Regions from separate parts of the Uliginosibacterium flavum genome, predicted to be linked through region 3. Evidence: riboswitches for the same ligand, from Rfam matches in the RefSeq annotation. Region 3 holds a riboswitch; each other region holds the start of a gene.
What was found. A riboswitch is a leader RNA that binds a small molecule or an ion and turns the genes downstream of it on or off. The one in region 3 is predicted to bind cobalamin.
Positions count from the first base shown of each region.

Region 1: another riboswitch for cobalamin. It lies ahead of ABXR19_RS17350 (ribonucleoside-diphosphate reductase subunit alpha); the one in region 3 lies ahead of btuB (TonB-dependent vitamin B12 receptor).
Region 2: another riboswitch for cobalamin. It lies ahead of nrdD (anaerobic ribonucleoside-triphosphate reductase); the one in region 3 lies ahead of btuB (TonB-dependent vitamin B12 receptor).

Region 1 covers NZ_JBEWZI010000025.1:6,569-9,808, reverse strand. The annotation lists gene ABXR19_RS17360 (Tim44 domain-containing protein) at 1-795, shown strand, start outside; gene ABXR19_RS17355 (ubiquinone biosynthesis accessory factor UbiJ) at 1,024-1,608, shown strand; cobalamin riboswitch at 1,692-1,891, shown strand; gene ABXR19_RS17350 (ribonucleoside-diphosphate reductase subunit alpha) at 2,009-3,240, shown strand, end outside.
Region 2 covers NZ_JBEWZI010000011.1:156,746-159,985, forward strand. The annotation lists gene nrdD (anaerobic ribonucleoside-triphosphate reductase) at 1-1,672, opposite strand, end outside; cobalamin riboswitch at 1,853-2,051, opposite strand; partial or broken gene ABXR19_RS11975 (putative bifunctional diguanylate cyclase/phosphodiesterase) at 2,271-3,240, opposite strand, start outside.
Region 3 covers NZ_JBEWZI010000024.1:5,704-8,943, reverse strand. The annotation lists gene btuB (TonB-dependent vitamin B12 receptor) at 1-1,324, opposite strand, end outside; cobalamin riboswitch at 1,435-1,661, opposite strand; gene ABXR19_RS17075 (coiled-coil domain-containing protein) at 1,740-1,943, shown strand; gene ABXR19_RS17070 (cell division protein ZapA) at 1,943-2,245, shown strand; RNA gene ssrS (6S RNA) at 2,342-2,521, shown strand; gene ypfJ (KPN_02809 family neutral zinc metallopeptidase) at 3,049-3,240, shown strand, end outside.

The DNA.
Region 1 (3,240 bases), on a different contig from region 3:
ACCATCAATGCCGCCGAAGCCGCGCGCATTGGCGGTGGCCGCTCCATCGGCAGCCAACGCTCCATCGCTCCGCGTCAGGCCACCCAGCCGCAGCAAGCTGCGCGCCCGGCTGCCGCCCCGAATACCCCCGCCGCCCCAGCCCAGAGCGGCTGGCGTAAATTTGCTGGCCCACTCGCCGGCATCGCCGCCGCAATCGGTCTGGCCTCTCTGCTCTCGCACTTCGGCATGGGCGGTGATTTCGCCGGCATCATGCTGCTGGTGATCGGCGGTCTGGTTGCCTTCATGCTGATCCGCAAATTCATGAGTCGAAACCAGACTGCAGAACCAGCATTGGCGGGCGTTCCCAATGCCTATGCCCGCGAAGCCGCGCCGCAAGCCGCTTTTGGCGGTGGTGCTTCGCAGAGCGACGCTGCCAGCCGCTTTCCAGCCGGCTTTGATGCAGAAACTTTTACGCGTCAGGCCAAGCTGAACTTCATCCGCCTGCAGGCCGCCAACGATGCCTGCAATCTGAGCGACATCCGCGATTTCACCTCGCCGGAAATGTTCGCCGAGATCAAGCTGGCCATTGACGAGCGTGGCGGCAAGACGCAGCGCACCGACGTGATCATGCTCGATGTCGATGTTGTGGAAGTTGTCGAGGAAAACGGCCAGTACATCGCCAGCGTGCACTGCTCCGGCAGCCTGCGCGAAGAAGAAGGCGCTGCCCCGCAGCCCTTCTCGGAACTGTGGCACCTCTCCAAGCCGGTCGACGGCAATCGCGGCTGGGTGCTGTCCGGCATTCAGCAGTACAACTGAACGGCTGGGTGTAAATTTTCGGCCAGATCCTTGTATCGTCGAAGCAAGGTTTTTGTTGGGCCGACTTCAGTCGGCCACCCACGCGTGGCGTGCGACTGAAGTCGCACCTACGAAGATAGATCGCACCATTGAGAATAACGCTCAGGCTCTGAACCTTCACTCACCCACAACAAGGCCGCCGGGCTAAAATCCGGCGGCCTTGTTGTTTCTCGATCACCCGGAGCCTTGATGTTCGCTGACCTGCCCCAGTTTTTCATCAACCGCCTGCTCGCCGCCGAAGCCTGGGCTGCCGAGTTGCTGCGCCCGCATGTCGGCCAGACCGCCCTGCTGGAGCTGGCCGGTGCGCGCCTGCGCTTCACCATCAGCGACGATCTGCGTCTCGTCAGCGCCAAAGACGACGACGCCACAGCAGTGACGATCCGGGTGCCGCCCGAAGCGCTCGCCAGCCTGCTCGACGGCCCGGAAAACCTCAGTCAGCACGCCCACATCGAGGGCAACGCGGCTTTCGCCGAGACCCTCGCCAAACTGCTCAAACACCTGCGCCCGGATCTGGCCGCCTGGCTTGCTCCGTATCTGGGTGATGTCGTCGCCAGCCGCATCGCCCAGGGCGCGCACACGCTCCACAGCAGCGCGCTGAATGCGGCGCAGAAAGTTGGCAACACCACCCTCAGCCTGATCCGCGACGAGGCACAGCTAATCGTCAGCAGCGCCGAACACGCAGCCTTCCAGCAGGAACTGGCCGACTTGAGCGCCGGCATCGAAGCCCTGCAGCAGCGCATCGGCAAGTTTTCCGGCACGGCGCCGAAATTCTGAAAACAACTAGATATAGTAGGAAAAAGCAAAACCACACCTATATACAGGTCTTGTTTTGCTTGTCAGCGCCAATTCCGCCGGGTTAAAGTTCGCCCCGTGACGGTTCCCCGCAAGGGATGAAAAGGGAATCCGGCAAGGCGCATGAAACGCCCCATCCGGAGCTGCCCCCGCAACTGAAGGCGATGAGTTGCCAGCACGCTGACCACTGGACGAAAGATCCGGGAAGGTCCGCTGGCAATGCTGATCCGCCAGCCAGGAGACCTGCCGTCGCACGAATATGTTCAGCCAGAGGCGGGGTGCCTTGGGCGGATCGCGGCAGCGCTTTCCCTGTGAATTGCGCCCCCGCGGGCCGGCCGGCGCGTCTCTCCTCACAACAAAAACCAACGAGAGAGAACCCGCCATGCTTGTCGACAGCCTTGTCACGCCCGCCGCGCCTTCCACACCGCAAACCGCCGATTTGGCCAACGCCTTCGAGGTGATCCGCCGCAACAGCGCCGTCGTGCGCTTCAGCCCGGACAAGATCGCCACCGCGCTGGGCAAGGCCTTCCTCGCCGTGGAAGGCAGTCAGGGCGCAGCCTCGGCGCGCCAGCGTGATCTGGTCGCACGCCTCACCGAGTCGGTGGTGCAGGCCTTCACACGGCGCCTGCCGGCCGGCGGCACCCTGCATATCGAAGACATCCAGGATCAGGTCGAGCTGGCCTTGATGCGCTCCGGCGAACACGATGTGGCCCGCGCCTATGTGCTGTACCGCGAAAAACGCAGCGCCGAACGTGCCGCCACTGCCCCGGAGGAAGCCGAAGCCGCGGCCGACGCACCGGTGATGCACGTGCTCGATGGCGAGCGCCGCCTGCCGCTGGACCGTGCCGCGCTGCTCGCCCAGTGCCGCGAAGCCTGCCTCGGCCTGACCGACGTGTCGGCCGACAGCGTGCTGGAACACGCCCTGCACAACCTCTACGACGGCGTGCCGATGGCCGCCGTGCGCCAGTCGCTGGTGCTCTCGGCGCGCACCCTGATCGAACGCGAACCGGACTACTCCAAGGTCGCCGCCCGCCTGCTGCAGCGCAGCCTGCGCCTCGAAGTGCTGGGCGAAGAGCTGGACCACGCCGACATGGCCACGCGCTACGCCGAGGCCTTTCCCAAGCTGATCAAGCGCGGCGTGGAAGCCGAGCTGCTCGATGCGCGCATGAAGGATTACGACTTGGAGAAGCTCGCCGCCGCACTCACCGCCGATCGCGACCTGCAGTTCGACTACCTCGGCCTGCAGACCCTCTACGACCGCTACTTCCTGCACATCGAAGACGTGCGCATCGAGCTGCCGCAGACCTTCTTCATGCGCGTGGCGATGGGCCTGGCGCTCAACGAGATCGACCGCGAAGACCGCGCCATCGAGTTCTACCATCTGCTCTCCAGCTTCGATTTCATGAGCAGCACGCCGACGCTGTTCAACAGCGGCACGCGCCACTCGCAGCTTTCCTCCTGCTACCTGACCACGGTGGAGGACGATCTGGAAGGCATCTACCAGGCCGTCAAGGAAAACGCCCTGCTGCAGAAGTATGCCGGAGGTCTTGGCAACGACTGGACCCCGGTGCGCTCGCTGGGCGCGCGCATCAAGGGCACCAATGGCAAAAGCCA
Region 2 (3,240 bases), on a different contig from region 3:
GCTTGCAAAAACGGTGACAGAGCGACTCGCTGGGTGTGGAGTAGAGCGAGAAGCCCCAGCCCGATTCCTCTTTCCAGCGCACGGTGGCTTGCGCCAGATGGCTGACGACGCGGCGCAGAAAGTCCTGCACCGCAGGATTGTCGTAAGGATGCTCGCCGCCGGACATCAGCAGGCCGACTTCATGCAGGCCGATGTAGCCCAGCGAGATCGACGCGCGGCCGTTCTTGAGCATGGGCAGAATCTCGTCATCCGGCTTCAGACGCACGCCGAAAGCGCCTTCGGTATAGAGGATGGGCGCGATGTTGGCCTTCACGCCTTCGAGGCGTTCAATGCGGATCATCAGCGCCTTGCGCGCCAGTTCCAGACGCTCGTCCAGAATCTCGAAGAAGCGCGCCTGATCCTGCTGCGCCTCGATGGCGATGCGCGGCAGATTCACGCTGACCACGCCCAGATTGTTGCGCCCGGCCAGCACTTCACGGCCCTCGGTGTCATGCCAGGCGCCGAGGAAGCTGCGGCAGCCCATCGGCGAAACGGGAATGGAAGACCCTGTCAGCTCACGATTGAGCTTCGCCGAGATGATGTCCGGGTACATGCGTTTGGAGGCGCACTCCAGCGCCAGCTGCTTGATGTCGTAGTTCGGATCTTGCGGCTTGAGGTTCAGGCCTTCCTCGATGAAGAACACCAGCTTTGGGAAGACCGGCGTGATGCCTTCCTTGCCCATGCCCTTGATGCGCACCTGCAGGATGGCGCGCTGCACCGAACGCTCCTGCCAGCTGCGGCCCATGCCGAAAGAAAAGGTCACGAAGGGCTGCTGGCCGTTGGAGCTGAACAGCGTATTGATCTCGTATTCGCAACCCTGAATGCCGTCGTAGGTTTCTTTCTCGGTGCGCTCGCGGGCATAGCGTTCCGGTTCGGCGATGGCGTACTGGCGTGCAATTTCCAGATTTTTCTCGTAGCTCTTCTGCACATAGGGCGCGAGCGTCTGGTCGATGTTCGGGATGGTCGTGCCGCCGTACTGGTGGCTGGCCACCTGGGCGATGATCTGGGCGGTGACAGCGCAAGCAACGCCAACGGACTTCGGGCTCTCGATCCCGGCATTGCCGAGGTGAAAACCGTTCCCCAGCATGCCTTGCAGATCCACCAGACAGCAGTTGGTGAAAGGCAGAAAGGGCGAGTAATCCAGGTCATGGAAATGCAGGTCGCCATTGTTATGGGCCTGCAGCACTTCCTTGCTCAGGAAGTTGCTGGCGAACTGCTTGGAGACGATGCCCGCCATCAGGTCGCGCATCACCGGGAAGACGTTGGCATCCTTGTTGGCATTCTCGGTCACCGCCTCCTGATCGGTCTTATCGACCAGCCCCATCAGCTGTGCATGCAGCTTGGAGCCGCGCACACGAATGCTGTCGCGATCATGGCGATACTCGATGTACAGGCGCGCCACTTCCGGGTGCGAGCGCATCAGCGCGTCTTCCACATGCTGCTGAATGGTCGGGATGTCGATCACATTCTGCGAGTGCTGCCGGCACAGCGCCTCGACCTCGGAGGCCAGCGTCAGCGCCACAGCACTGGGATTCTCGATCTGCGCAGCGGCGGCTGCCTTCTGGCAGGCCACCGCCACTTTCAGGATGTCAAATGATGCAGTCGTACCGTCGCGTTTCAGAACCTCAAGCATGGGCTTCTCCAAAGACTAGATTCCTGCTGCAGATGCACGTCAAAGCGGCACTTAGAGTTGCAAGCATTCAGGCTTTCGCGGCGTGCCGGTCGGGAATTGCACCGGACCAAGAGAAGGTCCGGCACGATCCGCCGGGAGGCACCCCGCCCCGGGTTGGGATGCCGCCCGCTGTGCGGGTGAGCATCCGATCATGCGGCGGCAGGTCTCCTGGCTGGCGCATCCTCATCGTTGCTCGGCCTTCCCGGGGCGACGCCCAGTGGCAGAAGTGAGCAGCGATTCCGCGCCTACAGTTGCGGGGGCAGCTCCGGCTCGGCGACAAATGCGTCACTACCGGATTCCCTTTTGATCCCTTGCGGGAACCGTCGTGGACCGGACTTTAGCTTGATGCGTTCGGCGTGCGCAAGGAGCGAATGACTACATATAGTCGTTAGTTGACGCTGGACAACTACATATGGGGTTTCTGTGGCGTTCTCGAAAAACTCCCCGAGTGACAATCTGCAGGTCATTGATGTAGTTGAGGGCAAGACCAGCATTGCTATCTTTTTTTCAAAAGAAAGTCATCATTCCGGCTCAGTAGTTGGCAGTCCGGACGAGCGTTTCAAGGCGTGGATGGTGCCTGCCCGAATCCCATGAGGGGCGTGACGGTGTAAGGCTGTCGATTGCCTTGCAGGTGTTGTCCGGCAGCATCAGCGCCAAGCGGTCGGGCGAAGAGGTAGCCCTGAAAGATCGGGCAGCCCAGTTCGCGCAGCAGGCGTGCCTGCTCTTCGGTTTCGACGCCTTCGGCAACGATATCCAGTTTGAGGTTTTTCGCCAGCCGGATTGCGCTGCGGCAGATTTCGAGGCTGGTTTTATCCTTGTTCATGCCGTCCACGAAGCTGCGGTCCAGTTTGAAGGCCTGTACTGGCAGGACGCGCAGATAGCTCAGGGATGAGTAGCCCGTGCCGAAATCATCGATAGACAGACGCAGGCCCAGATTGCGCAGGGCGACGAAGCGCTCGACCGTATGCTTCGGGTCCTGGATCAGGACTGATTCCGTGATCTCCAGTTCGATATCCGCTGGCGTGAGGCCGGTGCGCGCGAGTGCGTCGAGGATGGTTTCTTCAAGGTACGGATCAAGCAACTGCGTGGCTGAAAGATTGATGGCCATGCGCAGCGAATCGTGCCCCGCCTGCCGCCACGTCGCAAGCTGGGCGCAGGCGGTGTAGATGACCCAGGCGCCGATATGGGTGATGAGGCCGGTGGTCTCGGCCAAGGGAATGAAATCGAGGGGCGAGACCAGTCCGTATTCCGGGTGCTGCCAGCGGATCAGGGCTTCCATGGACAGCGTGCGGCCGCTCGTGGCACAGACCTGGGGCTGGTAGCAGAGAAAAAACTGCTGCTTGCCAAGCGCTTCGCGCAGCGCAGATTCAAAACCGATGCGTTGCCGGAAATCTTCCTGCAGCGAGGAATGAAACACGCGGATCTGGCTGGAACCAGCGTTCTTCGCATCCTGCAGGGCCAACTCGGCCGCCGCGAGGAGATCACTGGCCGTCACGGCATCTGCGGGATACATCGCCATGCCGATGCTG
Region 3 (3,240 bases):
CACCAATTTCACCCGTGCGTGACTCCTCAGGTTTAAGTTCCGGATTGCCCTTGTAACCATAGCTGAGAGGGTAGTAGAGCTGATTGAATGTGGGTGCTTTGAACGCTGTGCCATAGCTGGCTCGCAGGCGAAGGGCAGGAGAAAAAGAGTATCCCGTGGCTACGCTGCCGGTGTTGTGGTGACCGAACTGTTCATTGTCATCGTGACGGCCGGCAAGCTGCAGATCCGCTGCACCGATGTCCGCCAGATATTGGCCGAACACAGCACGGTTTGTGCGTTTGTTGCGGGCATACAGCGACGATGTCATGACCTCGTCGTACTGATAGTCGAGGCCGCCCACCAGTTGATGACCTTTGGCGAGGGTCAGATCGTTCTGCCAGCTGACACCAGTGCGGCGCGTATCGAAGCGTGAACTCAATTGATCCGTGCCGGAAGTAGTCGACTTGCTGAAACTGCTCGATGCGTCCGTGCTTTCCGATACCTTGAGTGAAGTGCTCAGTTGCTCGCTGGCGACATACCGCAGGTTGCCAGCGTAAAGGTCCTGCCTGATGTCCGTATAGGGGCTGTTGCCGCTGTCAAATTCGGTGTGGCCTTCGGTGAACATGGCTTGAGCGTCGTAGCTGAAGGACTCGCCAATGTGGCCGCCGCCGCGGACATCTGCACTGCTGCGCTGGTACCCATCCTGATCCGGATCGGGCTGGCTGCCACCGCTGATGACATTGATGCCGTTAGTGCTGACGGCGGAAACGCCCGCATTCAGCCAGGCATTTGCAGAACCAAAACCGCCTGCTGCAGAACCTTCATACGTCTGACGTGAACCGCCACCAACGCTGAAGCTGGGTTTTTGAGGGCCTTTGCGGGTGAATATCTGGATGACACCACCAATGGCGTCGGCGCCGTACAAGCTGGCGCGTGGCCCGCGAACCAGTTCGATACGTTCGATCATGTCTACTGGAATGTCCTGCAGCGAGGCTCCACCAGCCGTTGCTGAGCCGACCCTGACGCCATCAATGAGCACCAGGGTGTGATCGTTGTTGCTGCCACGCAGGTACAGCGATGAGGTCTTGCCCGGGCCGCCGTTGTTACTAATCTGTACGCCAGGTAGTCCGTTGAGCAGTTCAGGTACCGATCTGGCCTGTTGGGCTTCGATATCTTTGCGGGTGATGATCGTCACCGAAGTCAGGGTTTCATCAGCCGTGCGCGCCACGCGGTTGGCAGTCACGACTACTGGCTCAAGTTCGGTTTCCTGGTGTTGTGCGAAAGCACAATGGGACAGCGCCAGCGCGATAGCGGCCGGCAAGATTTTGTTGCGATTGAAGTTCAAGATAAAGCTCCTTCCGTGCCGCCCGCACGGGTGATGGGACAAAGGGCGGGTGCAGGGAAGGAAAGTACGAGACTGGTCGACGACGAGCCCGTACATCGCCCGCCGCAATGCACCTCGGTATGCTTCGGGCCGGTCTCCGGACTCGCGAGTGAAGATGTTCATCTTCTGACGCAGCGCCTTCCCGTGCGAAAGCACAGTGGCTGCCTGCTGCGTCTTGACTCGCTTACCGTTGCGGGGGCAGTGCCGGGTTGGCCGAATCCTGTGGATAGGGCGCACCGGCTTCCCGTTTAATCCGCGCGAAGGGCTTCGCGCAAACACCAGAAGCGGGGCAGATTCTACCGCAGGGCGGCCAAAGCGTCGATTGCAGTGCGTGCCACCTTGACCTGCTTCGCGCTGGCGCACTACCATCCTTGCCATGAATACCGAGCTAACCCATCTTGAAACGCGTTTGACTGCCTTGCTTGAGGTGCATCAGAGCTTGCGCAGCGAGAATCGTGAGCTGACTGCGCGCGTGACGAGCCTGCAAGGCGAGAATCGTCGTCTGTCTGACAAGGTTGCTGTTGCAACCGAGCGGGTGGAAGGCATTCTGGCGCGCTTGCCCGTCGAGGATGAAGCGTGATGGCGAACGAAACTCTCGTCATCCAGATTATGGGCCGGGACTATCAAGTGTCGGTCAAGCCCGAAGAGAAAGAGACCTTGCAGGCAGCTGTTGTGATGGTCAACGACAAGCTGCAGCAACTGATGGGCAAGAATACTTCGGGTAGTGAATCCACGGCCGTGATGTGTGCGCTGATGATCGCGCATGAGGCAGTGGTGGCGCAGCGCACGGCGGGCTTGGACATGCCCGATTACCAGCGTAGAATTTCGACATTGGTCGAGAAAGTTGACCGGGCTTCAGCTGTTCAGGAGAAGCTTTTTTAAAGGATTTGTGAAGTCAGGATATGTACTCACTGGATTTCGTGAATGCCTGACCGATAATAGATTCAAGGGTTGCAGAACATGCGCGGCCCAGCAGGCTTTCCCCTGCGGTGTTCGTTAAGGTCACATACTCCTTGAGCCAATGTCTATGTGACATGGTTGTCGGCCCACCAAGCTGCTGTTGTGAGCGCCCTTTACCGGGAGCACCTGAAGCAGCCGGACGATGACCCCCTGAACCTCGGTTCGGGATGACGGCCTGACGACGCGTGTGGGGGAATCTACAGCAGGCGCGGAACATTGGTTCCGCGCCTTTTTTTGTCCACGCACAGAATTGCTGCAGGCTTGTTGCAGGAATGCGACGGCACACAAAATAAGTCGCCACAAAACAAAATTGATAGACCCATTAGTTGCAGTGATGTGTAAGAATGTTTTCACCACGGAGTCAGCTCCGCGCCTACAAGCGCCAGGGCACACCATGGAGAGTGAGGAGACCGGTGTTCCGTCAGAGAACACCTAATAAGTGACCGCACCACCTGATGCTTCGGGGTAGCGATCATCGCAACAGCAGCATCAGCACCGGGCCCATTGGGGCCCGGCTGCGAGACCAGTCAAATGACCCGTAGCCCATGGCTGCGAGGGCGGGCCGGAAGGCCGCACGAAGGGGGAGGGAAATCCGGGTAAAGGATTTCCTCAATTTGGGACGGGAAGCCACTGAAGTGGCCTCCCGTTTTTTTTCGTGCAAATTTTGTGTTCTCGCGCTGTGCCAGAATGCAGCGGGTTCAGTAACTTCCACGGGAGAGGCAAGCATGCGATTCGGTAATGGCGAGGAAAGCAGCAATGTCGAGGATCGGCGTGGAGGCGGCGGCCGGGTCGGCGGACGTTCCATCGGGATTGGTACTGTGCTGCTGGCGATCGGGGCCTGGTATTTCGGCATCGATCCGAGTTTCCTGTTTGAAGGGGCGAGCCTGTCGCAAAGCTCGCAGCAAGAGGCGCGTCCT